DNA from 2 places in the Enterococcus sp. UD-01 genome. Region 1 is predicted to be linked to the other one. Evidence: predicted binding sites of a transcription regulator. Region 1 holds the regulator's gene; the other holds the start of a gene.
The links. The regulator HrcA, encoded in region 1, represses chaperone genes, less so after heat shock. The targets are predictions, from matches to a motif close to TTAGCACTCNNNNNNNNNGAGTGCTAA.
Positions count from the first base shown of each region.

Region 2: a site for HrcA is predicted at 14,035-14,061, ahead of ABH902_RS14160 (Hsp20/alpha crystallin family protein). Genes of this name have one in related genera too.

Region 1 is NZ_JBIYEU010000007.1:11,173-27,629, forward strand. Features, by position in the region: gene ABH902_RS07745 (ABC transporter ATP-binding protein) at 1-159, opposite strand, end outside; gene ABH902_RS07750 (energy-coupling factor transporter transmembrane component T) at 132-1,016, opposite strand; gene ABH902_RS07755 (helix-turn-helix transcriptional regulator) at 1,164-2,099, shown strand; gene dnaJ (molecular chaperone DnaJ) at 2,175-3,335, opposite strand; gene dnaK (molecular chaperone DnaK) at 3,608-5,437, opposite strand; gene grpE (nucleotide exchange factor GrpE) at 5,508-6,056, opposite strand; gene hrcA (heat-inducible transcriptional repressor HrcA) at 6,115-7,158, opposite strand; gene hemW (radical SAM family heme chaperone HemW) at 7,346-8,515, opposite strand; gene ABH902_RS07785 (methanol dehydrogenase) at 8,841-8,969, shown strand; gene ABH902_RS07790 (oleate hydratase) at 9,020-10,714, shown strand; gene nrdF (class 1b ribonucleoside-diphosphate reductase subunit beta) at 10,929-11,879, opposite strand; gene ABH902_RS07800 (ribonucleotide-diphosphate reductase subunit beta) at 11,895-12,842, opposite strand; gene nrdE (class 1b ribonucleoside-diphosphate reductase subunit alpha) at 12,856-15,045, opposite strand; gene nrdI (class Ib ribonucleoside-diphosphate reductase assembly flavoprotein NrdI) at 15,045-15,512, opposite strand; gene ABH902_RS07815 (glycerophosphodiester phosphodiesterase family protein) at 15,764-16,457, opposite strand, start outside.
Region 2 is NZ_JBIYEU010000021.1:19,904-36,360, reverse strand. Features, by position in the region: gene ABH902_RS14245 (competence/damage-inducible protein A) at 104-1,351, opposite strand; gene ABH902_RS14240 (hypothetical protein) at 1,524-2,675, shown strand; gene ABH902_RS14235 (TraX family protein) at 2,815-3,603, opposite strand; gene ABH902_RS14230 (GyrI-like domain-containing protein) at 3,717-4,166, opposite strand; gene ABH902_RS14225 (NAD(P)-dependent oxidoreductase) at 4,320-4,943, opposite strand; gene ABH902_RS14220 (Rrf2 family transcriptional regulator) at 5,008-5,430, opposite strand; gene ABH902_RS14215 (hypothetical protein) at 5,575-6,372, shown strand; gene ABH902_RS14210 (MerR family transcriptional regulator) at 6,474-7,205, shown strand; gene ABH902_RS14205 (GNAT family N-acetyltransferase) at 7,202-7,825, shown strand; gene ABH902_RS14200 (YbjQ family protein) at 7,806-8,138, shown strand; gene ABH902_RS14195 (MarR family winged helix-turn-helix transcriptional regulator) at 8,234-8,689, shown strand; gene ABH902_RS14190 (MFS transporter) at 8,796-9,998, shown strand; gene ABH902_RS14185 (ABC transporter permease) at 10,029-10,799, opposite strand; gene ABH902_RS14180 (ABC transporter ATP-binding protein) at 10,792-11,727, opposite strand; gene ABH902_RS14175 (ArsR/SmtB family transcription factor) at 11,724-12,062, opposite strand; gene ABH902_RS14170 (tRNA dihydrouridine synthase) at 12,249-13,232, shown strand; gene yqeK (bis(5'-nucleosyl)-tetraphosphatase (symmetrical) YqeK) at 13,383-13,961, opposite strand; gene ABH902_RS14160 (Hsp20/alpha crystallin family protein) at 14,110-14,526, shown strand; gene ABH902_RS14155 (hypothetical protein) at 14,726-14,854, opposite strand; gene ABH902_RS14150 (GNAT family N-acetyltransferase) at 14,929-15,387, opposite strand; gene ABH902_RS14145 (DUF3278 domain-containing protein) at 15,401-15,913, opposite strand; gene ABH902_RS14140 (helix-turn-helix transcriptional regulator) at 15,913-16,113, opposite strand; gene ABH902_RS14135 (LapB repeat-containing protein) at 16,257-16,457, opposite strand, start outside.

The DNA.
Region 1 (16,457 bases):
TGGTTTTAACAGCTTTAACAAGGTTGACTTGCCGCTGCCGGAAGCCCCGCAGATTAAATAAAAAGCGCCTTTTTCAACTGAAAAGGAAACTTGCTTTAATGCAGGTTGTGTTGCTCCCGCATAACGAAAGCTTAAATTCTCAACTGCAAGATAAGCCACGTAATTCCCTCCCTTAGTTTATTAAATGTCGGTAAACAAGCGAAAATGAAAAAAAAGAGATAATAAAATGCCTGCTGCTGGATAAATGGTCCTACCGCTTCTAAATAAGGATAAAAAGTATAAGCGGCTCCTTCAGGCAAAAATACAGACAAATAAAAAAGACCGCTGCCGCCTAACAGCAGAATGACCAGTGTATCGTAAAAATGCCACTTAAAGACCAGTCGACTACTGCGCTGTGTCGTATAACCGCGAGCCTTCATGGCATCTGCCGTATCCATTGAGCTTTCCAACAGCCAAGTAAATAAATGACCAAACAGATCCAAGCCGTAAGTAGCTTTTTCTCGCAGCCGCAGCTTACGCGTTTGCTGAAAGGTTTGCTGAACCTGATTTAATTCTGTGAAATAATACCGAAATAACGGAATAAATCGAAAAATCAACGCTAAAATGACGGTCAATTTAGGCAGTCGTTTGCCAAATAAGTAAAAGAATTTTTCCATCCCAACCGCACTTTGCATATTTTGAAAAAGATAGATGACGGAAGCTATCTTCATCCCCATAAACAGGCCATATACTGCTGCTTCGGCAGTGATCGGTTGCCGTCCTAAAAAAAACAAAACCGTTGCGCCCCGATGGATAAACAAGGGATTTGTAAGCCCGATCACCAGCATAAAGATCAGCGGATAAATAATTGAACGTTTACTTTTGCCCGCTAAATAAAATAGACGTAAGCTAAGGCAGCCGAAAAAAATACTGGAAAGAAGCACAGGATTGTCCGTACTCATGGTAAGTAAAAGCATTAATAAATAATAGCAGGCGGCTACAAACGGATGAACGGTTTTAAAAAAAGACGGTTTCACTGCAAAGCCCCTTTCCTGCAAGTTAAGTAACGACACTTATTATATCAAAAATGACGATAAAGAACAGCTTTTGACAAGATCTCTGCGCAAAGTCCAAGTTTTTCGTTATAATAAAAGGACAAGCTCTCTAAGAAAGTAGGCATAATATTGAAAACAGAACGACTATTGACTATGATTATGATTTTACTGGATAAAAAGCAAATTAGCGCAACCAAGCTAGCGGAAATGCTGGAGGTTTCCGTCAGAACGATTTACCGAGACGTCATTTCACTAAGTGAGGCTGGGGTGCCAATTTCTACAACGCCCGGCGTCAATGGCGGTATACAAATTATGGACAATTACAAAATTGACAAGCAATTTTTCACGGCAGCAGATATCACGTCCTTACTAATTGCACTGGAAAGCTTAGCCACGAATGTTTCACCCATTCAGTTGAATCAGATTTTAGAAAAGGTAAAAACCTTAGTGCCCGCTCATTATCTAGAGGAAATCGAGTTGAAAACTAACCAGATTGCCATCGATTTAACGCCATGGACCAGTAATACGACTGTTCAACCCTTTTTAGAATTAATAAAAATTGGACTGGATCGTTCCAAATTATTAGCCTTTCATTACGAAAATAATCAAGGGATTTTGAGTCAGCGCAAGGTTGAGCCTTATCGCTTAGTGTTAAAAGAGATCAGCTGGTACTTGCAAGCCTATTGTACAGAAAAGCAGGAATTCCGGACATTCAAGCTGTCCCGAATAACCAACTTAACCCTATTGGACGAGGCGTTTACACCTCGCCCATTCACACCGTCTCCTTTGGGAAGTACGCCGTGGGTTCAAGGGGACTTTACCAAAATTCGATTAAAGCTTAAACGCCGTCTTAAGGATCAGCTGATTGATAAATTTGGCAAGCTGACTTTTATAGAGCATTCTGATCCAGCGTTTCTTTTAGTCGAATTGTCTTTTATGGAGGATGAATATGGTTATAATCTGCTCTTAGGCTTTGGTAATAACTGTGAGTGTCTGGCTCCTGCACATGTTCGTAAAGAGTTAAGCCGAAGAATTATGGAGCTGGCTGCTCTTTACCAAAAATAAAAAAGGAAAGAAACGACAGCATTCGCTATTGTCTCTTTCCTAAATTTTTTCCTTGTCTAAGATAGACTATGTTGCTTATTTTTTCTTTTTACCACCAAAGGCATCTTTCATTTTATCGAAAAAGCCTTCTTCTTGTTGTTCATCTACTGTTTGACCGCCTGCTTTTGCAAAGGCCCGCAATGCTTCTTTTTGCTCTTCATTTAAGTTTTTCGGCGTAATGATCTTCACTTTGACATGCTGATCTCCTGTTGAACCGCCGCGTAAACGTGGCGCACCTTTGCCGCGTAAACGGAAATTGGTTTCTGTTTGAGTACCTGCCGGGATTTTTAATTTTACATCGCCATGCACGGTTGGCACCTTCACTTCGTCTCCCAATGCCGCTTGCACAAAGCTTAATGGCAGATCATAGTAAATTTCTGAGCCTTCGCGGTCAAAAATATCACTTTCTTCTACATTGAACACCACATACAAATCGCCATAAGGTCCGCCGTTTGTACCAGCTTCACCTTGGTTTGCCAAACGCATTTGTTGTCCGTCTTCTACACCAGCCGGCACATTTACTTTTACTTTATGCGCTTTTTTCTCATGACCGGTTCCATGACAAGTTGGACATGGATCTTTAATTTCTTTTCCGGTTCCATGACAAACATCACAGGTTTGACGACTCATAACGCGGCCAAGCGGCGTTTGACGTTCCACATTAATCGTTCCTGAGCCGTGGCATTTGTGACAAGTTTCAGGATGTGTACCTGGTTTTGCACCGCTGCCGCCGCAGGTAGCACAATTGTCTTCACGATTATATTTAATCTCTTTTTCTACGCCAAAAATCGCTTCTTCAAATTTAAGCTTAATTGTATATTGAAGATCGGCCCCTTGTCTTGGTGCAGTTGGATCAACACTACGTCCGCCGCCGCCAAAGAAGGAATCAAAGATATCTTCGAACCCGCCGAAGCCGCCGCTACTAAAGCCGCCGCCAAAACCACCAAAGCCACCAGCTCCGCCGCCGTAATTAGGGTCCGTTCCTGCATGACCGTATTGATCATAAGCCGCTTTCTTCTGTGGATCACTTAAGACTTCATAAGCTTCAGAAACTTCTTTAAATTTTTCCTCGGCGCCTTCTTCTTTATTAATGTCCGGGTGATATTGCTTTGAAAGCTTGCGGTACGCTTTTTTTATTTCATCATCTGAAGCACCTTTAGACAAACCTAGCACTTCATAATAATCTCTTTTAGCCATTCGTTCCCCTCCAACTATCTATTCCTTTATCCAAGAACCAACATAACTGATTCACATCAAAACATCGTTGTAATCATACCACAAATTATGTAAAAGCAAAATAGCTTCTCTAAATTTGGCGTAACCTGCTGCGATGACTATAGATAGGCAAAAGGTGTGGAACAAAAGTAAAAATACTTTTATGCCACACCCTCCTCCTATAGCCGAACAATCGGTGAAACAGATTCATTTCTTTTGTTTTGACTATTTTATCGGCTACTTATGAGCGATGATTATTTATCGTCGCCTTCTACTTCTTCAAAGTCAGCATCTACAACGTCATCTGCTCCGCCTTGTGCAGCTTCCGGATTTTCTTGTGCTTGTTGTTGCGCTGCTTGTTCATAAAGTTTCACTGTTAAGTTTTGAACGATTTCGTTTAATGCATCACGTTTAGCTTTCATTTGTTCGATATCGTTTGCTTCAACAGCCGCTTTTAATTCGTCGCGAGCATCTTCTGCTTTTTTCACTTCATCTGCATCAACTTTGCCTTCTAATTCTTTCAAAGTTTTGTCAACTGTGAATAATAAAGCATCCACGTCATTACGTAAATCTACTTCTTCTTTGCGAGCTTTATCTGCTTCAGCATTTGCTTCAGCATCTTTCACCATACGTTCAATTTCGTCGTCTGATAAGCCTGATGAAGATTTGATTGTGATCGTTTGTTCTTTTTGTGTACCTAAATCTTTCGCACGAACATTAACAATCCCGTTTTTGTCGATATCAAAGCTTACTTCAATTTGTGGCACACCACGCGGAGCAGCTGGAATATCTGTTAATTGGAAGCGACCTAATGTTTTATTGTCCGCTGCCATTGGACGTTCACCTTGTAGTACGTGAATGTCTACAGCTGGCTGATTATCTGCTGCTGTTGAGAAGACTTGTGATTTACTTGTTGGAATAGTTGTATTGCGGTCGATCAATTTAGTAAATACGCCGCCCATTGTTTCAATTCCCAATGATAATGGAGTTACGTCCAGTAAAACAACGTCTTTCACATCACCAGTGATAACACCGCCTTGGATCGCAGCACCCATTGCCACTACTTCATCCGGGTTCACTGATTTGTTTGGTTCTTTGTTGGTTTCTTTACGCACAGCTTCCACAACTGCAGGAATACGTGTTGAACCACCAACTAAAATAACTTCATCAATTTCAGAAGGAGTTAAGCCTGCATCTTTTAAGGCTTGACGTACAGGAGTTTTAGTCCGTTCAACTAAATCGCTTGTTAATTCATCAAATTTCGCACGTGTTAGGTTCATTTCCAAGTGCAATGGACCAGCATCGCCAGCAGTGATGAATGGTAAGCTGATTTGTGTTGATGTTACACCTGATAAATCTTTTTTCGCTTTTTCAGCCGCATCTTTCAAGCGTTGCACAGCCATTTTATCTTGAGATAAATCTACGCCGTTTTCTTTTTTGAATGCTGCTACCATGTAATCGATGATCTTGTTGTCAAAATCGTCCCCGCCCAGCTCATTATCGCCTGCAGTTGATAATACATCAAAGACCCCATCGCCAAGTTCAAGGATGGATACGTCAAAAGTACCGCCACCAAGGTCAAAAACTAAAACTTTTTCGTCTTTATCTGTTTTGTCTAAACCATACGCCAACGCTGCTGCTGTTGGTTCGTTGACAATCCGTTCTACTTCTAAACCGGCAATTTTACCAGCATCTTTTGTTGCTTGACGTTGTGCATCGTTAAAGTAAGCAGGAACAGTGATGACTGCTTTGTCTACTTTTTCACCTAAATAATCTTCCGCAAAGCCTTTTAAATATTGTAAAATCATTGCAGAAATTTCTTGTGGTGTATAAGATTTACCGTCGACATCTACTTTGTAGCCCGTTTCGCCCATATGACGTTTAATAGATGAAATAGTGTGCGGGTTCGTTACTGCTTGACGTTTTGCTACTTCCCCAACTTGAATTTCACCATTTTTGAAAGAAACTACGGAAGGAGTCGTACGATTTCCTTCTGGGTTTGCAATAATTTTTGCTTCGCCGCCTTCTAAAACTGCGACAGCTGAGTTTGTTGTTCCTAAGTCAATACCGATAATTTTACTCATAGTTCATGATCTCCTATCTTCTTTTTAATTTTTGCTTTTTCTATTAGAATGCAAGTTTTTGTTTTGCTGCTTATTGTGCAACAACAACCATACTTGCGCGTAAAACGCGATCGTGCAGTTTGTAGCCTTTTTGTAAAACTTCTACGATAGTATCCGCAGGTGTTTCGTCACTTGCCGGAATCGTTTGAACCGCTTGATGTAAATTCGGGTCAAAGACTTCACCTTTCGCAGGAATTTCTTCAATCCCTTCTTCTTTCAAAGCGCCTTGAATGCTTTCAAGAACCATCGCTACGCCTTTTTTCAGGCTGGCACCTTGTTCTCCTTCTACTTCAATGGCCATTGCTCGTTCTAAATTATCAATCGAAGGCAGCAGCTTCTTGCCTAAATCTTGTGAGCGATAGCGCACTAGTAATTCCCGTTCGTTTTTGAAACGATTGTTCATGTTGGCGATTTCTGCGCGTGCTCTTAAGAATTTGTCTTCCATTTCAGAAAGTTCTGTTTCTAAGCGCTGTTCTTCTGTTACTTCAGCTTCTTCTGGAACATCTGAAGGCTCAACAGCATCAACCTCTTCCACTTGCTGATCCGTAAGCTCTTCATTTGTTTCTTCTTTTTTGGTCACTCTTGCAACTTCCCTTCTCGGTTCCGTAGATTTGTAGTTTTATATAGTAACTTCTTGCTTATTCATCTAAAAAGCGATAGTAAGCGCCAAGTTTAGAAGCTAATTCATGGCGGAACACGTCAACCAGACCGAAGATCTTTGAATAAGGCATACTGGTCGGTCCTAAAAGTGCAATGGTTCCTTTTCCATGTCCAGTTACTTCATAGGTTGCTGTAATCATACTCATGTTTTCCAATAAGTCATTTCCTATTTCCGTTCCAATCCGTATAGCGATCGGTGTATCTGTTTGATCGCCTACACTTAACAAGTGGGTCAGTGCATCTGTATTCTGCATAAAGGAGTAAACCGATTTTACTTGATCAAGATCCTGCTTCATACCAAAATCCAAGACATTCATCCGTCCGCTGACAAAGACCTTTTCCTCAAAGGCATGTCCCAGCATTGCATCGAATAGTTTCATCATACCGTCAGGGGTTTGGAAGTAACGATGCAAAATCATCGGAATTTCTGTTCTTAGTCGATGATAGACCGTCAATAACGGCTGACCTACCAGCTTGTCGTTAATGATCTGTGTCATTTTTTCTAAATCCTGACTGGATACCGAAGCCGGAACAGCAAACACCTGACTTTCTACATTGCCTTTATCGGTTACAATAATAGCAATGATTTGACGTTCATTTAAAGGAACAATCCGAAAACCAGTCAACTTGCGTTCTTTCACTTCCGGTCCTAGCGAAAAAGCTGTGTAGCTGGTCAAATCTGATAGAATTTCGGCCGACTGTTCAATGATATCATTAATCTCATGAAATTCTTTGCCGAACGATTGCCGAATCAGCTCTAGCTCTTCCTGACCAATCTCCGCCGGACTGAGCAAATGATCCACATAATAGCGGTATCCGCTCATCGAAGGTATTCTGCCGGATGAAGAATGGGTTTTTAACAAAAGACCATATTCTTCCAATGTTTTCATATCGTTTCGAATTGTGGCTGAGCTCGACTTAATACCGTCTTCCATCAGCTTCTTAGAGCCTACAGGCGTACCCGTATTTGTATATTCTTGGATGATAAGACGCAAAATATTCTTTTGTCTTTCAGTTAACATAATTACCACCCTCCATTAGCACTCATAACGTTCAAGTGCTAATACAATTATAAATATACCAACTCCCTCCATTAATGTCAAGAGAAAAACTTCTTTTTTAGCACTCTCCTATCCAGAGTGCTAACTAAATAGAAAAACCTGAAAAAAAGCAATTTTTGCCGCCTTTCAGGTCATTACACATACTATTTTATTCCTTGTCCAATAAAAAAGCTTCAAAAACATCGTTGCCGACAAACAGGCCTTTTTCTGACAATTGGAAGGTCTCTTCATTTTCAATCAGCAGACCTTTTTGAATTAAATCCGGAATTGTTTCTTGATAAACTTCCGTTAGCGGACGACCAAACTTTGCAGCAAATTTTGCTTTAGAAACGCCTGCTTTTTTTCTTAAACCTAAAAACATTTCTTCTTCAATTTGGTTGTTTAAGGTCAGGCTTTCCGTTTCTAACGTTGGCAGCTGCCCTTTACGCAAGGGGTTCAAGTAATGCTGGATCGGTCCGTGATTGCGATAACGAGTGTGACCTAAATAGCCGCTTGCCCCCGCACCAAATCCATAATAATGAGCATTGTCCCAATAGACAAGATTGTGCTGGCTTTCCATTCCTTTTAAAGAAAAATTACTGACTTCATATTGATGCCGTCCTGCTTTTTCCATCGCGGTGATGGTTTCTTCAAACATTTGCGCTTCAATTTCTTGATCCGACAGCTCAAGACGTCCTTGTCGAACCAGATTCATAAATAGGGTTTTATTTTCAAGAATCAGAGAATATAGCGAATAATGCGGCAAATCAAGCTCAATTGCTCGTTTAAGCGTATCACGAAAATCCGCTAAGGTTTGCCCCGGTAAGGCATAAATAAGATCTATACTAACGTTGGAAAACTGTTCTTTTTCCAAAAATTTCATCGTATCGTAAACATCAGCAGCCGTATGCTTGCGTCCAATTTTTTTCAGTAAACGATCATCGAAAGTTTGAACTCCCATCGAAAGGCGATTCACACCAAACTCTTTCATTACCCGCAGCTTTTCCTGCGTTAAATCACCCGGATTGGCTTCTACTGTAAACTCATGTGTATCATCAAAAGGCAATAGCTCGCGCACGCCTTTTAGCAACACTGCCAGCTGCTTAGCCGACAGCGAGGTCGGTGTTCCGCCACCGATGTAAATTGTTTCTGTATCCTTACTAGGATATTGCTCTTTAGTCAGACGAATTTCCGTTAGTAACGCTTGAATGTATTCGTCTACCGGCTGTCCTTCTAAAAAGACTTTATTAAAATCGCAATAATAACAAATATGTTCGCAAAAGGGAATATGAATATAAGCGGACACCTTGTTATCAAAAGCTGTATTACTTTTTTTCATGGATTAGCTTTCCTCCAAATAAACGGCTGTTTTAGGGTCTGGTTCAACTATATGAATATAGCATTCAATGTAAAAAATTAAGCTTCTATAAGCATACTAAACGTATTTGACAAATAAAGCTATAAAAAAATGCTAAAGTTACACATTCTTGAAATTTCTGCTATTTATCTATAGTAGCTTTTTGACTCCTTCTAAAAATTAGACACTCCATTCAATTTGTCCAACTTTCCCTTTTCCCTTCACCTTTTTATTTGGCATTCCTTGAAAAAGAAACTATCCTTTAAGTATAAAGTTCGTTTTAAAAAAATTGAAAGGATGGATTTTCATGAGCAAAAAAATGATGAAATTTGGTATTGGTTTAGGTCTTGTCGTACTAGGAGCTGTGTATCTTGGCAAAAAAACTGGCTTACTTGAAGATGACAGTCATCTCTATGACGAATACGAATCAATTTAAATGAGTCACTACACCAACACATATACAGCCAAATAATTGGAGGGATTATCATGAGAAAAAAGAAAGCAATTATGATCGGTGCCGGCATCGCCAACATGGCCGCCGCAGTTTACTTGATTCAAGAAGGCAAATGGCAGGGAGAGCAAATTACCTTTTATTCCTTAGATGATCATGGTTCCAACGATGGAGCACCTACAGACACCGTCACTGATGAATACTGGAACAAAAATCATCCCTTAGAAAACCAAAAGGGCTATATTGCCCGCGGCGGCCGGATGCTAAATTACCGAACTTACGTCGACCTGATGGATTTGTTAAGCCGAATTCCTTCTGCAACTGAGCCGGGTATGACTGCTGAAGAGGATACCCGTGACTTTGATGCAAAACACCGTACCTTTGACAAAGCACGTTTAATGGAAGGCGGCAAAGGCATTATTGATGGCGGCAAACTGGGCTTTAACAATAAAGACCGTCTGCTTTTAACGAAACTAATTGCAATGCCGGACTCTGAAGAAGAAAAGCTGGACAATGTGACAATCGCTGATTATTTTAAAGACGATCCGCACTTCTTTGAAACGAATTTCTGGTTTATGTGGGAAACGACCTTTGCTTTTCGGACACGCAGTTCCGCGCAAGAGCTACGCCGCTACATGCATCAAATGATCTATGAATTTACGCAAATTGAACATTTAGTCGGAGTCAATCGGACACGTTACAATCAATATGAAAGTATTATGTTGCCGCTAATTAATTATCTAAAAGAGCAAGGCTGTAAGATTGTCTTAAATCGCCGTGTTACAGATTGGGAATTTAAAGAAACAGCGATGCAGGATGAAATTACTGTAACTGGCTTAAAAATGACCAATACGCTTACTCAAGAAGAAGAACACGTGGTAGTTGATGAAGATACTGCTGTTATTTTTACTAACGGATCGATTACTGACTCCGCTACTTTAGGCGACTATCATACACCGGCTCCTGAAAATATGGATTACGGTGCTGCTTCCGGTTTATGGAAAAAAGCAACTGAACGCTTTTATAATTTGGGCAATCCAGATAAATTCTTTGCCGATCGTGATGCCAGTGAATGGGTCAGCTTTACGTTAACAACAAAGGATCATTTACTGTTAAATGAAATTACTCGAATCACGACACAGGTTCCCGGTAATGCGTTGAATTCCTTTATTTCAACAATGCCAATTACGCCTTTAGGACAAAAGGATGTCAATATGTCCATCGTGGTGCACCACCAACCACATTTCACTTCGCAAAAGCCAAATGAAACAGTAATCTGGGGCTACTTCCTTTATCCTAGACGTCGCGGTGAATTTGTTGACAAACAATACATTAAAATGACTGGGAAAGAAATGCTGGAGGAATTAATCGGACAGCTTTCAAAAGTCGATCCGGGCCCAGGCAATATTCGAGAAAAGGAAACGGAAATCTATGACAGTGTCATTAATAACATACCGGTTTATATGCCGTATGCTTCCGCTTTATTCAATAATCGGGCTAAAACTGATCGACCAAAAGTGATCCCACAGCATTCCACAAATTTAGCCTTCACTGGCGAATTTGTAGAACAGCCTTATCAAATGATTTTTACCGAACAAAGTGCTGTTCGTTCCGGTGAGATTGCTGCTTTTCACTTTGCCGGCATCCCAATGTCGCGTTTAGTAAAAACACCCCGCTACGACAAGGATTTACCAACCTTAGCACGTGCTGCTAAGAAAATGTTTGATTAGTTTTCAAACTACTTAAAGAGGACAAGACAAAACTAAAAAAACAGTTTTGTCTTGTCCTCTTCCTACTAACAAACGGTGGACAAAAGTCAGGTTCTTCAGCAGTTTCATAAAATCCGTTCAATATAAAAAGCATCTTGTTCATCTTTTACTCCGATTGCTCGAACCTCAACGACTTTCGACTCACCTCTTTTTTGGGAAGGAAAACCTTTCGTTTTTAAAAATCGTAGTCGTCGTCAACCATGGCTTCGGCATCGCCCATTAGATAACCGGCACCAACTTGTGAAAAGAAATCATGATTTGAGGTTTCGATTGAAATGCCGTTCATCACAATCGGATTCACATCATCTACATTGGCATTTTCATAGTATAGGGAAAAGCCCATGTTTTGCAAAGCTTTGTTGGCATTATAGCGGACAAAAGTTTTCACATCTTCGGCTAATCCAATTGGACTATAGACTTCTTCTGTATATGCCAGCTCATTTTCCATTAAGTCATCCAGTAATTCGTACATCCAAGTGGTTAATTCGTTTTGCTCAACTTCTGATAATTCGTTAAACGTTAACCGGAATTTATAGCCAAGGTACGTGCCATGAACCGATTCATCGCGAATAATTAATTTAATCAGCTCAGCTAAATTTGCTAACTGATTGGAACCGCGATACCACAGCGGCGTAAAGAAATTACTATAATATAAGATACCTTCTAAAAAGATGCTGGCAATTTTAATTTGCAGCGGTGAGCCTGACTGATAGATATCATTAATGCGCTTCGCTTTGTATTGCATTCTAGGATCATTATTCATCCAATCATACACTTCGTTAATTTCCTTCATTGTATTCAGTGAAATTAAGATTGTGCCATAGCTTTTGGCATGAATAGATTCCATAAACAAAAAGTCATTCAAAATCGCTGTTTCTTTTCTGGTTCTTACGTGATCCCGCATAGCGTTGACACCTTCTTCGGACTGTAAGGTATCCAATAAAGCCAAGCCGCCAACGACTTTTTTGATGACTTCCTGCTCAACCGGCGACAGCTTGCGCCAGTCAGCTAAATCATTGGAAATCGGTACACGCGTATCCAGCCAAAATTGGGAGGTTGCTTTATCCCAAACGTAATCATCAAGCTCATCTTCTATTTTATTCCAGTTCATTACACGGTGCTGCATATTATCTTCTCCTTTTTAAAAATCGTAGTCCTCATCAGACATTTGATCAGTTTCAACTTGGTTAGCTAAGCTTTTACGCGGTTCCAAATCATGCGTTGTAAGCTTACTCAACAGATTTTGGATAGTCGCCAATTCTGACTCTACACCTGCAAACAAAGGTTCAAAACCAAGATTTGTCAAGACTTTATTCGCAGCCTGCTGGACTAAAATTTCTGCTTCGTTTCCATACTCCGATTCAGCATAAAGCATATCAATCAAATCTAATTCATTGATAACAAAATAATTAATTGTTGTATACGCCCATTCTTTAAACGTCTCTTGCTCTTTTTCATCCAGCTTTTGTAAAGAAATTCGCAGCTTATTGGCCAAATATTGGCAATGGAGAGATTCATTCATCACGACTAATTTGATCATTTCCGCAACATTCGTAAAACGTTTTTCAGTCCAATAATGCAGGAACAAATACAAGCCGCTATACATTAAAATTCCTTCCAAGCACAGGTTAGCCAGGCGTTTTTTCAAAATAGATTCTTCAGCATATAAATCATGAATTAAGTCTAGTCGTTTTTGCAGCTGAGTCTCTTCATCTGCCCACTGCAGCAGCTCCTCTACCTTTTCAGATGAATTAAAGGCCATTAATAAGGCATTATAGGTTTTGGTATGAACTGTTTCGATAAATTGAATATTGTTGTAAATCGCCGATTCTTGTTGGGTATGCGGACTATTTTTGATTACCTTATACCCGTTCAATGATTGAAATGTCGTTAAGGTGGCCAGCGCTGCGGCATTTTTATTTAATACTTCTTGTTCTTTCGCTGTCAATGCCTGCCAGTCGGTTAAATCATTGGACACAGGAATTCGTGTATCCAGCCAAAATAAAGAAGTCGCTCTTTCCCAAGTAGCATGATCTAGCTCGTCTTCGATTTCATTCCAGTTAATTGCTTTATAATGTAGATAGCTCATCTTTTTCCCTCCATTAAATCATGCATGCTTCGCACGTATTGACACTGCTGAATTCATCGTCTTCGGTATAGGTTCTCACGTAGTAAAGTGATTTAATGCCTTGCTTCCAAGCATAGTTGCGCAAACGATTTAAATCTCTGGTTGTTAGCTTAGGCTGATCAGGTTGCTTCCATTCATAAAGACCTGCCGGTAGCTTTGAACGCATAAAGAGTGTTAAGCTCATCCCTTGATCAATATGCTTTTGCGCTGTTGCATAGACATCAATAATTTTTCGTTGATCATAGTCATACGCTGTTTTGTAAAAATCAATTGTTTCGTTCGACAAGTAAGGTGCCGGATAGAAAATAGAACCCACTTTTTTCTCTTGACGATTTTCAATCAGCTGAGTAATCGGATGCAAAGAAGCACTCGTTTCATTCACATAAGAAATTGAGCCGTTTGGCGCTACTGCTAAGCGGTTGCGGTGATATAAGCCCGTTTTTTGAATGTCTTCTTTCAAGCTTTGCCAATCATTGATTGTAGGTAATTTCACATGACGGAAGAGTTGTTTTACTTTATCACTGTGAAACACAAATTCACTTTCCAAATAAGAATCAAAATAAGTGCCGTCCGCATAAGTAGATTTCGCAAAATCGTGAAATACTGCTTCTTTTTCCCGTGCAATTTGATTGCTTGCTTTTAATGAATAATAATTGACTGCTAAAAAATACGCTTCAACAAATTCTAAGGATTCTGGCAAGCCGTATTCAATCTGTTCCAGTGCCAATGCAGTATGCAGACCCATCGCACCTAAACCAATAGTATGATATAGATCGTTCCCTTTTTGAATAGTTGGAACTTCCTTGACAGAGCTTAAATCTGTGACAGTCGTCAATGCTCGAATAGCTAATTCTACGGATTTACCAAAATCAGCTGACTTCATCATATTTACAATATTGCTTGAGCCAAGATTGCAGCTGATGTCTGTTCCTGTTCGGTCATAGGATAAATCTTCATTTAACGTAGACGGCTCTTGAGGCTGTAGGATTTCAGAGCATAAATTACTCATGATAATTTTACCGTTAACCGGATTGGTTCGATTCGCTGTATCAATGTTTAAAATATAAGGATAACCAGATTCTTGCTGTAATCGGGATATTTCTTGCTCTAATTCGCGGGCGTTGATTTTTGTTTTAGTAATATTAGGATTTGCCACTAAGTTGTCATATTCTTTGGTGACGTCAATATAAGAAAATGGTTGACCGTATTCCCTTTCAACGGAATAAGGGCTGAATAAATACATTGGCTGGTTGGTTTTAATTAATTCGTAGTATTTATCCGGAACTACTAAGCCTAATGATAAGGTTTTTACTCGAATTTTTTCATCAGCATTTTCCTTTTTTGTAGCTAAAAAGGCTAAAATATCGGGATGAAAGACATTTAAGTAGACCACACCAGCGCCATTGCGCTGCCCTAGCTGATTACTGTAGCTAAATGAATCCTCTAAAATTTTCATTACAGGTAAAACACCAGACGATGCATTGATGATTTCCTTGATCGGATCTCCAGCAGCTCGCAAATTACTTAAGTTCACTCCGACTCCCCCACCAATTCGAGAAAGCTGTAACGCAGCGTTGACACCGCGGCCGATAGATAACATTGAATCTGCAAAATCAATCAAAAAGCAGGAAACCATTTCGCCACGACGTTTTTTACCAGCATTTAAAAAGGTTGGGGTCGCGGGCTGGTAGCGCTGGTGAATCAGCTCATCCGCCAATTCCAAAGCTAACGTACGATCGCCATTGCCCAAGTACAAGGCATTGAAAGCGATGCGATCTTCAAAGCGCTCTAAGTATTGTTGCTGGTCATCTGTTTTCAAAGCATACTGGGAGTAAAATTTGTAGGCGCCCATAAAGCTTTTGAACTGAAAACCGGCGTTGTAAATGCGTTGAAATAAGGCTTTGATAAAATCAAAATCATACTCCTCCGCTATGTTTTGACTTGGATAAAGCTTTAACACCTCCAAATCAATATACTGATTTTCTACTAAATAAGTCAGCTTTTGCTTTAACGTAGAAAAGGTCACGGTCTTAGGTAAAATTTCGTCAGAAAAATAAGCGTTGAGTGCTTCTTGATCATGCTGTAGCTGAATTTTTCCATCTACCGGAATATTGACCAAATTATTTAGATAAAAGTATTCTTTTCTGTTTGTTGCCTTCTCCATTACTCTGCCTCCTGCTTGTCAATAAATGCATTGCGCTGTGTAATAATGCTGTCTGCTATGCGAATAATATCGTCATCGCTCCCGCGTAATTCAAACTCATCGATTACTGGAAACTGAAATCGCTCTGCATATTGATAAGCAGTTAAACAAAACTGTTTATTGAAATTGCGGTTGCCACTACCAATAATGCCGTAGCAATATTGAGCATTATCATTCGCTGCAATAAAATCACCTAATTTTGTGGTTAGGATTTCTTGATAGCCATTGTGAATACCGTTGCCGCCTTCCAGATAGGATGGAAGAATACTTACAAAAGGCTCGCGAATCAAATATTCTCCCTTGTATTCTTTTATATTGATGGATGTCACGTTGATCCCGCGCTCCATTTTACAATAGTTACTCAAGCGTTCAACAAAATCTGTCGTATTTCCACTTAAGCTAATATAGATGATGGTTAAATTGTCCATAAGCTGCCTCCTTCGCAAACACTATATATTGTGTTGCAGGAATAATATTACTACCACATATTGATAAATTCAAGATTGATTTTTTTTATTTTTGTGTTAGAATGAGAATGTTTCTCAATTAGACCTTTGGTATCATTCACTTTTTATTAAATATAAATTTTTTCAAAAAGGAGTAACGTATGATGATTGATCTCAACAAAAAAAGATTTCACTGAATGATAGCTACTAGCTAATCCAGTGAAATCCGGTAATTATTCATAATCGGTGGTCAGGTTATTAATACCTAAGGCTTCCATCTTTTTAAATTCACTTTGAGGAACACCCCAAAGACTGACCGCTAAGTGCTTACTTTGCACTTTAGCAATCAAATCATTTCTGCCGGCAACGCTGGCATAATTAATGTTTAAACCAGCATTTTCACCAAAAGTACTCACTTGATCAATCAACTGATCTGTCAGATCTCTAACGAGGAGCTGAACATGCACTTCGGGCAGACGCTTACGCATCTCGACTAGATTATTATAGCCAAAAGAAATGATGATTGCCCGATCAGCTAAATCATAGGCTCGAATTAATTCGGCTAATCGATCATAATCAGCAGCAGCGATCTCTTCGTCTTTGATTTCTATAAAGGGAACACTCTGTTTCATCTTTATTACTGACAAATATTCTTCCAGCGTTGGAACTCGCAACTGTTCTGCTGTGTATTTCTCTTTATTGGCTCCCTGATCGATTCGCAATTTTTTAATTTGCTCCAAGGTTAAATTTCTAACCTTGCCTTTACCATTGGTTGTGCGATCAACTGTTGCATCATGCATAACAACCCAATGTTTATCTTTGGTTAAACGAATGTCTGTTTCAACTCCCCAACCGTTGGATTGTTGAAAAGCTGGGATTGTATTTTCGGGTGCTACTTGGTGATTTCCACGATGAGAAATCGTGCGA
Region 2 (16,457 bases), on a different contig from region 1:
TAATCCTCCTTATATATAAACGATTTGAGTTCCTTTTCAATACATCTATCATAACTGTTCTGTTCGAAAAAAGCAAGCAAAAAACGAACAAACATTCGCCTTTTTAACTTTTCTTAGTAACTGCCTTTAAAACTAAGCTAAGCCCCGTCATAGCAGCACTATGACGAATATACGTGCGGTCACGGTTAAAGTGATAAAGCTGAGCGTAAGTAGGTTCGCCTCTTTCAGCCAAGCCGATCCAGACAGTGCCCGGAGCCTGTCCTTCCAATTCAGCTGGACCAGCAACACCAGTAAATGAAACAGCAAAATCCACATCGGCTAATTTCCGTGTTTGTTCCGCCATGGCAATCGCACACTCTTCGCTTACTACACCATGTTCTTCAATTAATTGTGGATCTATTTTCAAAAATTGTTCTTTGGTTTCTGAAGAATACGTGACAAAGCCGCCTTTGAAAACTTCGGCAACGCCAGAAACATCTGCCAGCATTCCTTGAAATAAGCCGCCGGTTAGACTCTCTGCAGCTGAAATAGTTTTATTATTTCTTTTTAAAGCAGCAACCGTGACTTCTGCCAAGCTGTTTTCATCCCCATAGCCATAAAAATAAGCACCAACCTTTGCCATAATCTGCTCTTCTACTTTGTCGAGCAGCTGTTCTCCTGTTTTTTCATCCGGCGCATTTGCAGTTAAGCGCAAGGTAACTTCGTTTGGTTTAGCATAAGGAGCAATCGTTGGATTCGTTTGACCGTCGATCAATTCTTTCAACTCAGTAACTAAAAGGGATTCACCGATGCCGAAAAAGCGCAGCACTCTGGATACCAGTTGCTCACTTTGCGGAAATAGCGAAATCAGCAAAGGACGAGCATTTTGTAGGAACATCGGTTTTAATTCGTTTGGTGGACCGGGTAGCAGCAAGTATGTCGTATTTTCTTGGGTGATGAGTGAACCTACAGCTAAGCCGGTCGGATTTTGAATACCATAGCCTCCTTCAATAATTAGTGTTTGTTTTAAATTGTTTTCTGTCATCTTACGCTTCGAAAATTCAAAGAATTCATGCAAGTGCTTTAGTCCCTGTTCGTCTTGTATCAATGATTTATTCAAATGCGCTGCAACAACGTCTTTTGTTAAATCATCGCCGGTTGGTCCCAAGCCTCCGCACATAACGATCAGCTCACTCCGTTGCTGCGCCGTCCTCAACAAAGCCTCTAAACGCTGTGGATTATCGCCAACTACTGTATGATAATAAACTTCAATCCCTAAAGAGGCCAACTCTTCGGAAAGAAAAGTCGCATTTGTATTTACAACTTGTCCTAATAATAGCTCTGTACCAACTGCTATAATCTCTGCTCTCATTTTTCTCCCCTTCTCTATTTAAGATACGTAGAATTTTTCTCATTTCATTTTATCACAGGAAATTTTTTATACCGAAAAAAAAGATTTATTAATTAAAACAATAATTAAATTAACACGTAATAAATATTATGGTACAATTTGATTAATAAAGATGAAAAGGAGTTATAAAATAATGTCGACAGTTCTTTTTTTATTGGGGTTTATTGGGTTTATTGCAGGAATTATTTTTGTTGTAAAAAACAGGAAAAAGCCGCTAGCTAAGAGAAAAGCCTGGCTGCTTACAGGTGCTGGCTTCCTGCTGTTCGTTCTTTCTGTTGCACTTAATGAGCCAACGCCTAAGCTGGTATTTACTGATGATTCTTTTGAAACAAATGAAAAAGGTCTAGCCATTATTAAGGGGAAGACGAATGAACAAAGCACAATCACTGTAAATGGGGAAAAAGTCAAAAATAACGGTGAAAGTTTTACCTACAAGGTCACATTAAAAGACGACCAGCCACAGAAACTAACCTTTGTCGCTTCTATGGGTTCAACGGATAAAGCAGAAACAATTGAAGTCAAACCGTCTAAAGAGTTTATCGCTGCGTTAAATAACAAAGTTGACAAAGAAAAAATAGTGGCTAAAGCCAAATCTGCTTTAGCAATAGCGGAAAATAATCCTACACAAAAAAATTACGATGAAGCAGCGACATTGATTGCTTCATTAGATAGAGAAGAATCGGATCTTACTGACCGTTTGGCCATTGTAAAAGAGAATATTCCCATCTATGCTGCAGTCGCACTTGCAGAAGAAAAACAGACCAAGGAACAAGTTGAAGCAGCTACTGCTTTAGTCAAGAAAGAGGTAACTTTAAACCGTATAGCCTTAAATAAACGCTTAACGCTTGTCCAACAGAAAATCTCGGAAAAAGAAACGCAAGAAAAACTGCTTAGCGACGCGCGACAAGCAGTAGAGAAAGCGGAACAAGAACCCACTGACGAGCACTACAACCAAGCACTTGCTAAAATAAAAGAGCTGCCCAATGGTAATTCTGAATTAGATAACCGTATCAAAAGCGTCAAACAGCTGCTGACTGCTCAAAAAGAAGCAGCGCAAAAAGCGGCAAAACAAGAAGCCGAGGCACAAAAAGCCGCCGAAGCTCAGGCTGCACAAGAGGCAGCGCAAGCACAAGCAGCAACCCCTGAATCCGGTGCAACCGTACTCGTTACACGAACAGGGGAAAAATATCATACCCGTAAATGCGGAAATGGCGACTACTACAGCGCAACTTTAGAAGAAGCACAAAATCGAGGCTTAACCCCGTGTGCTAAGTGTTATCCATAACAAACAAAGGTTGAGCCAAAAGTCGTTTAGGTTCGAGCAATTGGAGTAAAAGACGAAGAACCTGACTTTTGGCCACCGTTTATTCGTAAGAAGTGGGCGGGACAAAACTGTTTTTTAGTTTTGTCCCGCCCACTTCTCGTTAGTGCAGATAGATATACGCGGAAATTAGATACAAAATCCAAATGTGTAAAGGATAAAAGAAATAGAAAAAGCTCTTCATTCCCTTGCCTTTTTCCCCGTTAAACAGCCAGATTGGCAGGATGGCAAAAATCATCATCCATTGAGTCGAACCTTGGACGAAAAAGAGAATTGCAACCAAAGCAATCATCAGACACTGTAGCCAGCGCTGATTTCTAGCTAAATACAGCAATGGAATCAATAAGACCATGACACTATTTTCTGCAAACATTATTGCTGGAACAAAGTTTGCTGCCCAAACAGCAACCATAATAGTGGCTGTATTTGACATTAATCCTATTAGAATAACCGATGAAAGAATTGGAAACAAAATAAGCAACACGCCTAAAGCAACTTTGCCATAAGCTTTCGCTGACCAGCCTTGAGCTATCTTATCTATACCGTACATCATCAAGGCCCCTACTAAAAGGTCACGGAAAATATTATTCATCAATTGAACTTCTTCATAACCGACCAAATTTTGTATAACAAAGCTGCCCAGCGCCATAACCACCATTCCTACGTAAAGACGTAGCATGTACTTCTCTTTATTTCTTGTATGGCTAAAGCCGACCACACTCACAAAAAAGAACAGTGTTGCTACAGGACGACCAAACCAGTCGATCCAATTAGGCGCTCCCATCGGCACAAACATTTGATGGATATGATCAATGAACATTAAAATAATACCGATTATTTTTAAATCAAATGTAGATAAGCCCTTTGACTTTGTCATTGTTAAATTATGCATACTTTTCTACTCCTCACTTTAATCATTCATCTTATTATAGAAAAATGAAGGTGAGTTGGCCTTAGAAACAGCTTGCAGAAATCTATCAATTTTGTCATGTGCTTGTTGCTCCGTTACTTTTTGGTTATTGGCACGCACAGCTGACATTTATTTTGATTGATTAAGTCGACAGCATACCGTTCGATCAATGGACGTTCAGAATCAATAACATAACCGGCTCGAATCAACACATCGTTCATTTTGGCAAAGGTTTCCTTCATTGCTTCTGCTGTATGAACTATGGTAAATACCGCATATTTCCCAGCTGGCAGGATCGCTTGCTTGATTTCTGAGTAGTCGTCAAATGAATCTACAACTAACGCTACATCATACCGGCACTGCTCTGGCGCGGTTTGGCGCGGATCATCCTGCGGGATACCTAAAACAACGGCTTCTTTGTCAAGTAATTGTCGGTTCTTCAGCCATTGTTTAAATTCCTCCATCAGTTGCTTGTTCGCCTCACCATATGAACCTGTGCGGCGTTTGTAAATAATTTTTTGTTCTGGAAAATTTATACTATTCATCTTTTCTCCTTTGCTTTTTATTCGTCCACCGGTGGTTGTCTTTATGGTATAGCGATATAAAATGAATTGCAATCAAACATTTAAAATCGAACATTTTTTTTAAATAAAAAAGCACTTCCCATGACTTCACAGGAAATACTTTTTGATTTTTTCTTATTGATGGACGCTAAAGCGTTGGTTAGGATGGGCTTGATTTTGAATTTCATCCACCATGGCAATTGCATAGTCGCCATAGCTGATATAGCTCTTACCTTCTGCATCAAGTGCTAGTTCTTCCCCAGCGGCAACGTAGCTGCCTGTTACTGGACCTTCAGCATCGAAATCTGCTGCTGGGCTAAGGTAAGTCCAATGAATGTTTTTAGCATTTTCAAGTAAGGTCAACCCTTTACCCATCGCTGTTGCCAGTGGTTTAAAGCCGTCTGGAAAATCAGGCGTTTCACTTAAACGAACAGTATGTTCTGGGTTCACATACAAGCTGCCTGCTCCACCTACAACTAGTAAGCGTGTGTTTTGATTGGTCAAAATATCAATTAAATGCTGCGTTGAGCCAGTAAATTCACTGACATCGCCCCAAAAACCTAGCGCGCTGACTAATACGTCGAAATCTTTGATATCTTCTGTTGTTAATTGATACACATCTTTTTCAATTACAGGAGTGCCGTCCGTGATGTTTTCTTTGTTGCGGACAATTGCCGTAACCTCTAAGCCTCTTTTTTTGGCTTCCTTCAAAATGGCTGAACCTGCTTTACCGTTTGCTCCTAAGATTGCTACTTTCATGTTTATCTTCCTTTCTTTAATGAAACTTTTTTTGTTACATTTAAATATAAAAAGAGAAGAGACATTAGGTCTCCGGCTGCTTTATTTGCTGAATAACATCAGCTAAAGCGATCTCTTTTAATTCCGCTTCCATACTTTGCTGAACTTTTGCATATTGTTTTTCCAAGGCCGCCTGAATATTTGCACCTACAATACAATGCGGATTAGGATTTTGATGAATGTTAAAGATATCATGATCCAATTCGACTGCTGTATAAATTTCATAAAGAGAAATATCCTCTGGGCGTTTCAATAAATAAGTTTGTGTTGCCCCGCGACTTGTGTGGATGAAGCCAGCTTTTTTTAGCTTACTCATCAAGCGTCTAACAACGACTGGATTCGTATTTACACTGGCAGCAATTAATTCAGAATTTACACGTTCAGGCGGACCGATTTCGATCAGACTGAGAATGTGAATGGCAACACTTAGCTTCGTTGACATGGCCATGTCGATCACTCCAATTATTTAGTAACAATTTAAGTTACATTTATATCTTACTGCTCCTTTTAAAAAAAGTCAACCTTTAACTTTCGATTATTTTTCATTTCATGGTACACTTCAACTAACAATGACATACCTTAGGAGACTGCTATGAAAAGTAAATTAGATGTTTTATTAACTGATACCAAAACTACGATTACCTTCCATAACAATCAAGGAACTATCACCATTTTAAACAGTGATGATCCAGATCTGGAAAAAGCCCATGCTGCTGTCTATCTTTTCATAAAAGAACGTACGGTGGTTGGGATTGGCAAAACCTTTTTAAAGGATCGTATTCAAAAAGAGTCCTTTGATAAAGTCATGCTGATTACGCCGCCTTGGGAAGTGGAAGTAGATTATTTGGAACAGCTGCTGGCAGCTGAAGCAAATGAAAACATACAGGAAGCAGCAGATCAAGCCAAGATTCCTGCCAACTATGAAAAAGCTATTTCCGAGTACAAAGACCAGATAGTCTTTGTTTTAGCCGGCTTTGGTTATTCATTTAAACCAAAGGAAAAAAACATCAAAGAAAAAGCCAAGCCTGCAAAAGCCCGCCACAAATGGACCAAAGAAGTTAGCCAAATTGAATTTTTCATTGATACACGTGAAAGTAAAGCCACTGTTTTATGGATCAAACGGAATGAAATGCTGCTGAAAGCCGGCGCTACTATGATGGCACAGCCGCCGTTAAACAAAGATGGTTCACTTGGCTTCGCAGCAAAAATGGGGCAACGCATCAGAGAAGATCATCAAGCTCAAATAAAAGACTTTGTTACAACAGAAGATATTTTATTGAAAAGCGTGAATGAAGTGGGTCTATTTTTATATTTTGGCGGGACAAACACCTGGCTGGAATTAGTTGACGCCTCAGGTAAAACGCTTGATGAATGGACTATTGTTACCTAAATACTTAAAACAGGAGAAAATTTTTCTCTTGTTTTTTTGCGCTTGACTGTGTACCAGCTACACGGCTTATACTAAAACAAACGAACAGATGAGGTGCAAGTATGAACCATTTATCCACAGGAGAACTCGCTCAATTATTTAATCTTTCCAAATACACGATTCGTTATTACATCGATAAAGGATTGTTAACACCTAAACAAAATCCGGCAAACGGCTATTATTTTTTTAACGAAGCGGATGTCTACAAACTGTATCAGATCGTTGTTTTTCGGAATATTGGTTATTCTATTAAAGAAATCAAAGCCAGTCTGTCTGCGCCCAATAACATAGCTACTTTAAAAAATGCAGAAACAGCTCTGCAGGAACAAATCGATGAATTAACAGCTATTAAAGAGACCGTGGGCAACATTCTTTCTGCACAGAAAAAGTATCGGCTTGATGAATTTGTCTTTTTCGAAAGAGGAGAACGCTGCTTTCAACAGCTACCTGCTGCCTTTATAAAACAGGAGTCTCCGGATCTTTTGACAATGGTGAAAAACGATGTTGTACAACCTGACGAACTTTTTTATGTCCAGTCAGATCAAGTGCCTGTTCCTTGCTTTAGAAGCGATCCGTCAAACGCGGACTTTATTTTTCCAGCTGGTACTTATGCTTGTAAAAGTTTTGCAGTGAAGGATGAAGCAGATGTAACTACGGCAACTGAACAATTTTTAGCAGATCCGCTTTTTTTTCAACGCGACAGTTCAAAACTACAGCTCTTGCTTTATGAGAATATTTTATGTGCTTTAGCTTACAACGATATTACCGTTTATACCTTGGAGGTTCATCTATGAACATAACGATTAAAGCTGCTTCTGACTATACTGGTCATGATATCGAGGAGAAGGTGACCGCACTTATTTATGAAAGCTTTAAAAGCAAATTTACGACGTGCTTGTTTTCGGATCAGGAAGCACACCGCATCGCTTCCACGCTTAGCCAGTTTCTTTGTTTAACAAAAGCAGACCAGATTTTTCTTGCTGATACACCACGTGGGATTGGAGGCTGCTTCTATTTAGCCAAGAAGAACGACACCTATTACTATTTAAAGCATTTACTGAAACATAATTATTCAATAGTCGACAGAATCAAAGTGACTTTTTTGCTCTCACTCCTCTCACATCCTGTGAAGGAAACCGAACTGTATATTGATTTTATTTCTGTCTTGCCAAAATTCAGGAGCAAAGGCATAGGTCAGCAGTTAATCGCACATTGCAAAGCACTGGCACGTAAGCACCAACGACCTTTAACACTTTACGTCGCCCAGAATAATCAGCGGGCACTGGCTTTTTACCAAAGGGAACACTTTATAAAGAAAAAGCAACGAACTAGTTTGCTGACACAGCAACTTATTAAAAATAAACATTGGTACTATATGGAATGGAGCGATCGAGATGAAAATTGTAACGACTGAAACTTTTGCGCAAACCCAAATTACTGAAACGAAAGGTGCCCTTTTTAGCGAACAGGTAATTTCCATCAACATTGTAAAGGACGCGATTAGCGGCATTAAAGGGCTATTTGGCGGCAAATCAACTACTTATTCAAAAGAATACGAAGAAGCCCGTAAAAAAGCCCTCAATGACCTTATTGAACAAGCGGAACAGCGCCAAGCAAATGCTTTAGTCGCTTTAAATATAAATTACAATCAAATGATTAATTCTGATATTATGCTGATTATTGTAACAGCCAGTGCAACTGCCGTTACCATTGCTCAAAATAACTAAACAAGCCTGTTAAAAAGAAAGTTCAACATAAAATTGTTTTGTTGCAAAAGAAACAAAAAATAATTATACTAAATAAAAAGCGAAGGAGAACGTGAATGGACAAAAGACAGCAATTAATGAGTGAGTTAATGGATTTATCCAATGAAATTATTTGGCTTAACAAACCAGAACTGGAATCAGCTTTAGCAGGTTATACCTTGAATGAGGTTGAAGTGATTGAACATATCGCTCTGATTCCAGAAGTAAATGTCACTAAGCTTGCAGCAGCCAGTTATATGACACGTGGTGCTATCAGCAAATTAACGAAAAAGCTGGTAGCTAAGGAGCTGATTGAAAGCTATCAGCATGAACATAATAAAAAAGAAATCTATTTCCGCTTAACGCCTGCCGGTGAAAAAATCAATGCGATTCATCAGCAGCTACATCACTCTTTTTTAGAGCGCGACCAGGAGGTTTTTCAGCAAATGACAAAAGAAGAATTCGACACTATTTTTCGGTTTATCGGACGTTACCGTCAGCATTTAAAAAGGCTGCTTAAGGAAAAACGCTAAAAAATTGATCTGTGGAAAATCTTCTTTTTTTGTTGACAAAGAAACAATAAAGCTGTACACTCATTTTGTTTCCAAGGAAACTAAAATTCGAAAAAAGAGGTTTTTTATGTCATATTCATCAAATAAACATGCATTAATATTCGGCTTTATTTCTGTTTTTTTAACTGGTTTAGGTTTAACTATTGTTAGTCCAGTGTTGCCATTTTTAGTAGCTACTTATGTAAAACACCCTAATCAACAGGCAACAGCTGTTACGTTATTAATGTCCGTCTATGCATTTGCCGTTTTTTTAGCCGCTCCTGTTTTAGGTGCTTTGAGTGATCACTACGGACGACGTCCTGTATTAATCGGTAGCTTAGCTGGCTCTGCTTTAGGGTATTTTATTTTAGGACTGGGTGGTACGCTGTGGGTTTTGTTTTTAGGACGTATAATCGAAGGCGTAACCGGCGGCGAGATTTCAGCTCTTTTTGCTTATTTTTCTGATCGTACTCCTGTAAAAGAACGCACGAAATACTTTGGCTGGATCAGCGCTTTAGTAGGTGCAGGCACCGCGCTTGGCCCTTTGCTTGGCGGATTGCTGGCTACTTTCGGAGACAGTGTTCCGTTATACGTTGCCGCTGTTATTTCCCTTTTAAATGCGGTGTACGGCTATTTATTTATGCCGGAAAGCTTAAAAAAAAGGCAGCGGTCATCTGTACTTGCCCTAAAAAAACTTAACCCTTTCGTACAATTAACAAGTGTCTTCTCTTTTCATTCAGTTAAACGATTATTAGTTGCCGGCTTTTTACTTTGGTTGCCTAACGGTTCTCTCCAAGCCATTTTCTCCCAATTTTCAATAGATACCTTCGCATGGCAGCCGCTACTGATCGGTTTCACCTTTTCAATCATTGGCCTGCTAGATATTTTCTCACAAGTGTTGATTATGCCGCGGTTGCTTGTAAAGCTGTCTGATCAGCAGATTATGCTTCTAGGCATGAGTAGCGAGTTAATCGGCTATGCCTTGATTGCTTTATCTTCGGTTACTGTTGTTGCTCCAGTTTTTATTTTCGGGATTGTATTTTTCGGGATAGGAGATGCTGTTTTCGGTCCTGCCTTTAATGGTCTGCTTTCGAAATCTGTGAATGATAGTGAGCAAGGACTTATTCAAGGCAGCGCCCAGAGTATTCAAGCCTTATCCAGAGTAATTGGTCCGATCATTGGCGGGCAACTGTATATCCTTGTCAGTCATTCGTTTCCAGCCTTGATGGGTATTTTCTTCATTGGTACCGCCATTCTTCTATTAAAAAACAGACAAGATGAAAAGAGTTAAGCTCTTTTTCATCTTGTCTGTTTTACATCTTTAGCTTCTTAAGCCGCGACCTTTGTTGATTAAATACCAACAAATAGCATAAAGAACAACCATAAATAAAATTAAAATAGTCATAGAAACTGCGATAGGAACATCGGTAGTGCCTAAAAAGCCAAAACGAAAGCCGGAAATCATATAAACAATCGGATTGATTTTTGAAACAGCCTGCCAAAAGGGCGGTAGCATGGAAATCGCGTAAAAGACGCCGCCAAGATACGTCAACGGCTGTAGGACAAACGTTGGCACAATTGACACATCGTCATAGGATTGCGCGAAAATACCGTTTAATAAGCCGGCTAATGAAAATAAAATAGCGGTCATCAATAAGGTGACAACAACAATCAGCCAAGAGTAAACATGCAGCGGCACAAAAAACAACGAAATCATGGTAACTAATGCACCAACCAAGACGCTACGACCAACTCCACCGATCACAAAGCCCCAGATAATTACGTGGGTTGGAACCGGCGCAATTAATAATTCTTCAATATTTTTCTGAAACTTTTGTGAGAAAAAGGAAGAGGATACATTAGAATAAGAGCTGGTAATCGCAGACATCATGATCAAGCCGGGCACGATAAATTCCATATAAGAAAACCCACCCATGTCACCGATTCGCCCGCCGATCATTTTTCCGAAAATAACAAAATACAAAGAGGTTGTAATCACTGGCGGTACCAGTGTTTGAACCCAAATCCGCAAATAACGGTTTGTTTCTTTGACTGCTAAGCTTTTTAACGCTGTAAGATAAAGATTAGACATTTTTTTCCTCCACTTGATGATCTTCTTCTGTAATTTTTAAAAACAGCTCTTCTAAACGATTAGACTTATTGCGCATGGAAAGAACCTTAATCCCCTGTTCTGTAAGCTGCCTAAAAATTCCATTAATTCCTTGATTACGTTCAACTTCTACAGCCAGCGTCAACTCATCTTCCAGCAGATTTTTATACCCGATAATTTCAGGTGCTTTTTCGTAAGGCGCTAAATCAAAAAGAAAGGTTTCAAACTGCAGCTTTGCCAAAAGTGATTTCATACTGGTATTTTCAATCAGTTCACCCGATTGAATAATGCCAATATTACGGCACAGCATTTCTGCTTCTTCTAAATAATGTGTCGTCAAAATAATCGTTGTGCCGCTTTCATTCAATTCTCTTAGGAACTCCCACATTTCACGTCTTAATTCAATATCCACACCAGCAGTTGGTTCATCCAAAATAAGCAAACGCGGCTCATGCATTAGAGCTCGAGCAATCATCAAACGACGTTTCATACCGCCGGAAAGCATCCGGGCACGTTCGTTACGTTTCTCCCATAAATTAGATTGCTTTAGGTACTTTTCACTCCGTTTAAGCGCTTCTTTACGGGAAACACCATAATAACCAGCCTGATTCACCACGATTTGCTGGACAGTTTCAAACGGATTAAAATTAAATTCTTGCGGAACTAAGCCAATTTGCTGTTTCGCCCGAACTAAATCCGTATCTAAATCATAGCCAAAAACCTTTACTTTACCTGATGTCTTGTTAACCAGTGATGTAATAATTCCAATGGTCGTGGATTTACCGGCGCCGTTTGGTCCCAGCAATGCATAAAAGTCGCCTTCTTCTACGGTTAAATCAATCCCGCGCAGGGCTTGGACGCCAGTCGAATAGACTTTTTTCAATTCTTTTAGTTCTAATGCATAGGTCATTTAATCACTATCTCCTTATCAATGAGTTGATCATTTGGTTCTTGGAAGCTTTCTGTCATTGGACTTTTTGCAAGCAACAAGGTCATTGACGACATAAATTCTTCAACAAAGTCGGCTCTTAAGGTATAGTGATGCCATTGACTGCGCTTATTTACCGAAACGATGCCTGCTTTTTCCAACACTTTCATATGATGAGAAAGCGTCGGCTGTGTAAAATCAAAATGCTCTAATACCTCACAAGCACATAAGGTACCGCCTGACAAAAGATCAATAATCTGCAGTCTTTTAGAATCAGCCATGGCTTTGAGTATCAATGACGTTTTTTCATAGTTCATTTTAAACAGTCCGCCTCCTTACATAGATATTTATCTATATTATAATATAGATAAATATCTATGTAGTGTCAAGCAATCATTTGTATTAATTGATTTAACAAGCATAGTAAATTTCTTTTTTGATTCTTTCGGTAATTCTTAGTATAATGCTGGATAGCAATTAAGTAGAGAGTGGAGAGTATAAAAATGACAAATAATTTTTGGGCAGAGCTGCCGAAGCCCTTTTTCATATTAGCACCAATGGAAGATGTGACGGATGTTGTGTTTCGACATGTGGTGAAAAAAGCCGGCGCACCGGATGTTTTTTTTACTGAATTTACCAACTCCGACAGCTATTGTCATCCAGATGGTAAAGAAAGCGTGCGTGGACGTTTAGTTTTTACTGAAGATGAACAGCCAATGGTCGCTCATATTTGGGGTGACAAGCCAGAATTTTTCCGAGAAATGAGCTTAGGCTTAGCTGAAATGGGCTTTAAAGGTATTGATTTAAATATGGGCTGTCCGGTTCCAAACGTTGCTGGACGTGGAAAAGGCAGCGGTTTAATTTTAAGACCGGAAGTAGCTGCGGAACTAATCGCCGCAGCAAAAGCCGGTAACCTGCCGGTAAGTGTTAAAACGCGAATTGGCTATAATGAAATTAGTGAGCTGGAAAGCTGGATCACTCATATACTTAAACAGGATATCGCTAACCTATCCATTCATTTACGCACAAGAGCTGAAATGAGTAAGGTTCCTGCACATTGGGATCTGATTCCGCAAATTGTTGCACTGCGCGATCAAATTGCCCCGCAAACGCTAATTACTATTAACGGCGACATTCCTGATCGTCAGACAGGTTTAGAGCTGGCAGAAAAATATGGCGTAGACGGCATTATGATCGGACGAGGTATCTTCAAAAATCCTTATGCTTTCGAAAAAGAACCAAGAGAACACTCACCGCAGGAATTACTAGGTCTGCTGCAGCTGCAGCTTGATTTACAGGATCAGTATGCGCCGTTAATTCCGCGCTCTATTGTCGGTCTCCATCGCTTTTTCAAAATATACGTAAAAGGCTTCCCCGGAGCAAGTGATCTGCGGGTAACCTTGATGAATACAAAATCAACAGATGAAGTGCGGCAGATTTTAACAGAATTTCAACAAAATCACTCACAGCGCTCCACAGAAGAATAAAAATCGAAAAGAGCGTAAAACAAAAAATGAAACACACTTTTGTTTTACGCTCTAAACACGTATAGACATAAACGGCGACTTCAGCAACAAGCAAAATCAAATTTTTCAACAGGTAAAGGTCTTTTAACTCAAATACTCGAACCTCATCAACTATTTTAACCGTTGCTTCAGAGTCTGATGCGCCGCCAACAGCCAAGGGTGCAGGACTTTAATTTCATGATTCAGCAAATAATCAATATAATAAGCCGCTGCCTGCTCCAAAGAAAAAGCTGACGCCTGCAATAAACCATCTAAATAAGGCGGCTTCCCCGCTTGATCCCATTTGATTTTATCTGCCACAAACACAACTAGATCCACAGCCGAATAATCCCCTTTTAGCGTTGTATGGCATTCAATCGCAGAGAGAATTTCCGAATCAGTAACGCCAAATTGCCGCAGCGCCATTTCCTTAGAAATTTTTTGATGAATAATCAACGGAAAATCCAACTCTTCTTTATATAAATCAAGCCCCATTTTTCTGGCAACAGAAATACGTTCTTCGTTTGGATAGATAGCCGATATATCATGTAAATAGCCCGCAATCTGTGCTTTATAAGGATCTTTTAAAAACTTCTTACCTAGCTCAAATGCATAGTTGCCCACATCCAAACAATGATCATAGGTCTTTAAACATTGATGCTGCGTGAGGAATTGTTTCACTGCTGCTTGGAGCTCTTCTTGTGTTTGCATGTCGGTCTGCTCCTTCATTTTGGTTTCTTTGTACTTATTAGTGTAACGCATTGATGCTTGAAAATTCATTTTACTTGCATTTTTAGCAAAAAAGTATTAATACAGAAGTGTAAAAGCAATAAATACTTTTTAGAAAGGATGATTCATTATGGCAAATGTTCCAAGTATGCGTGATATGTTTCCTGATTTTCATGATGTGTTTAGTCCGGCGTTTAACGATTTCTTTGGTTTTTCCAATGTGCCTAAAGTAGACATTAAGGAAAATGACAATAATTACGAACTGACAGCAGATATGCCCGGATGCGATAAGGAAGATACGATTGTTGAGTATTCAGACAACACCTTAACCATCTCCGCAAAGCATGAATCCCATTCTGAAGAAAAAGATGACACACAAAATTATTTGCGCAAAGAAAGAAGCCTGGTTTCTTACAACCGTTCCTTCTACCTACCAAATGTGGATGAAGACAAGATTACCGGCGAATTTAAAAATGGTGTATTAAAGCTAAACTTACCGAAAACAGAAAATCATTCAAAAACTGCGAAAAGAATTGAATTAAGCTAATTATATGGAAGGAGGCTGGGACAGAAGTGTTAAACTCCGAGAAATAAGAAGGAATTCACGAAAATTGTTTTTCAAATTTTTGTGAATTTCGGCTTATTTCCGAAGGAGTTGCTTCTGCTCCCGCCGTTTATTCGTACTTAGAGCGTGAGACAAAAGTAAATAACACTTTTGCTTCACGCTCGTTTTTTTAAGAATTCTGCTATTTATTGTAAATTTTCGGACCTTTTCTCATATTTTTACGATCATTTTTAGGTGCCGCCATTTGGCTGACTCTGCCGCCGGATTGTTTCTTTTTAATCAGCTCTAACATTTTTTCTTTAGTATTCATTTTCCCACCACCTCTGTCGGTATTATTATAATGGAACGGAGGCTTTTTCACAAATTCTTATTAAAGTAGTAAATTTATTTTATCTTTCTTACCATGGTAATATCCGTTTCCAGATAGCCCATTTTTTTATACAATCCATAAGCGGTTTGATTATGCGCAAACACATGCAATCCTAGCTCTGCCAGACCTTGCTCCGCTGCCCATTTTTCTATTTCAAGCAGTGCTTGTTTGCCAAAACCTTGGCCACGATACTTTTCTGCGATCATAAAATCGTAAATGAAGCCCTTTTGCGCCGTCACTTTCACCCAGATCAGTCCGATTGGCTCGCCGATTTCTGATGTATATATAGAAAAGACATAATTATCTTTTGTTTGTGGTCCTTCCGGCAGTAATTCATCAAAGCTATTTTGCGCCAGCTGTAACGCTTCTGCTTCTTCCCAGGTTCCTGCTTTAATTTTGTCTTGTGCGTATTCTGAAACGGCTGTTTTTAAATATTCATTAAACTCTTCTTGCTTCATTTTTGCAAGTTTCATCCTATCTTCTCCTTTATTCTTCCTTAATTAATTTTAATTGACTTCTCGCAAGTGCATACATTGTTGAACCAAAAAGTGCGCCGGTAACTACATAAATCGCTACGCTTATCCACGTCACGTGAATCGGTTCTTTTCCCAGAGCTGGAAAGACAAAATTCATCATTACAAACATGATAATCCCCCAATTAGCACCGGCCCAAACCGCCTTTCTTTTGAGCCCTTTAGCAGCAGCTTGATAGGAAGCTTCATCATAGAATTCCGAGTGGGCCAGTTGGTATTTTCTCATCTTGAATAAAATATAGTACGAATTTATCTGCTGCGCGAGAAACAGTAGGATCGTTCCCAACGTAAACTGCTGATGCATCGCATCCCAACCCAAACTAATCAACATAAATAAGCTGATTAGATACATCGTCAATAGATTAGCATTAGCCAACGTTTGATAAATTTTAGACTTTTGATATTCATCACGCTCATTGACATAGCCTACATATCGTTTTAATAAATAATTGTCTAAACTTTTCACTATTCTTCCCCCTCATTTATCCAAAATAAAGTGTTTAAATCGGTGCCCAATACTTTAGCTAAGCGAATACATAATTCAAGTGACGGATTGTATTTGTCGTTTTCGATCAAATTAATGGTTTGGCGGGCAACCTTAATTCTTCTCGCTAATTCCGCCTGTGATATCCCAGCTAATTTTCTGTATTTTCTGATATTGTTCATAGCACACCTCTCAAAACTGTCTTGTATATATGACAAAAATAGTTTAGCTTACGTTATTGCTTTTGTCAATTATAAATGACAAAAAAATCACCGGATGTAAAATGGTAGTTTACCATCCAGTGATTTCGTTGCATTTTAATTATTTACTTTTTCAAGTATTTTTTCTTTTGAAAGAAACCATAAAAGCTGCCGGCTAATAGAAACACCCCAAGGAAAATTGTGTACATAGTCGAACGAGCTTCTCCTGTGTTAGGCAAGCTGGTATGATATTGATGATTTGTTGCCGAAACTGATCCATTAGAATGAGTGTCGGTTGACTTCACAGGCTCCTCTGTTTTTTGATT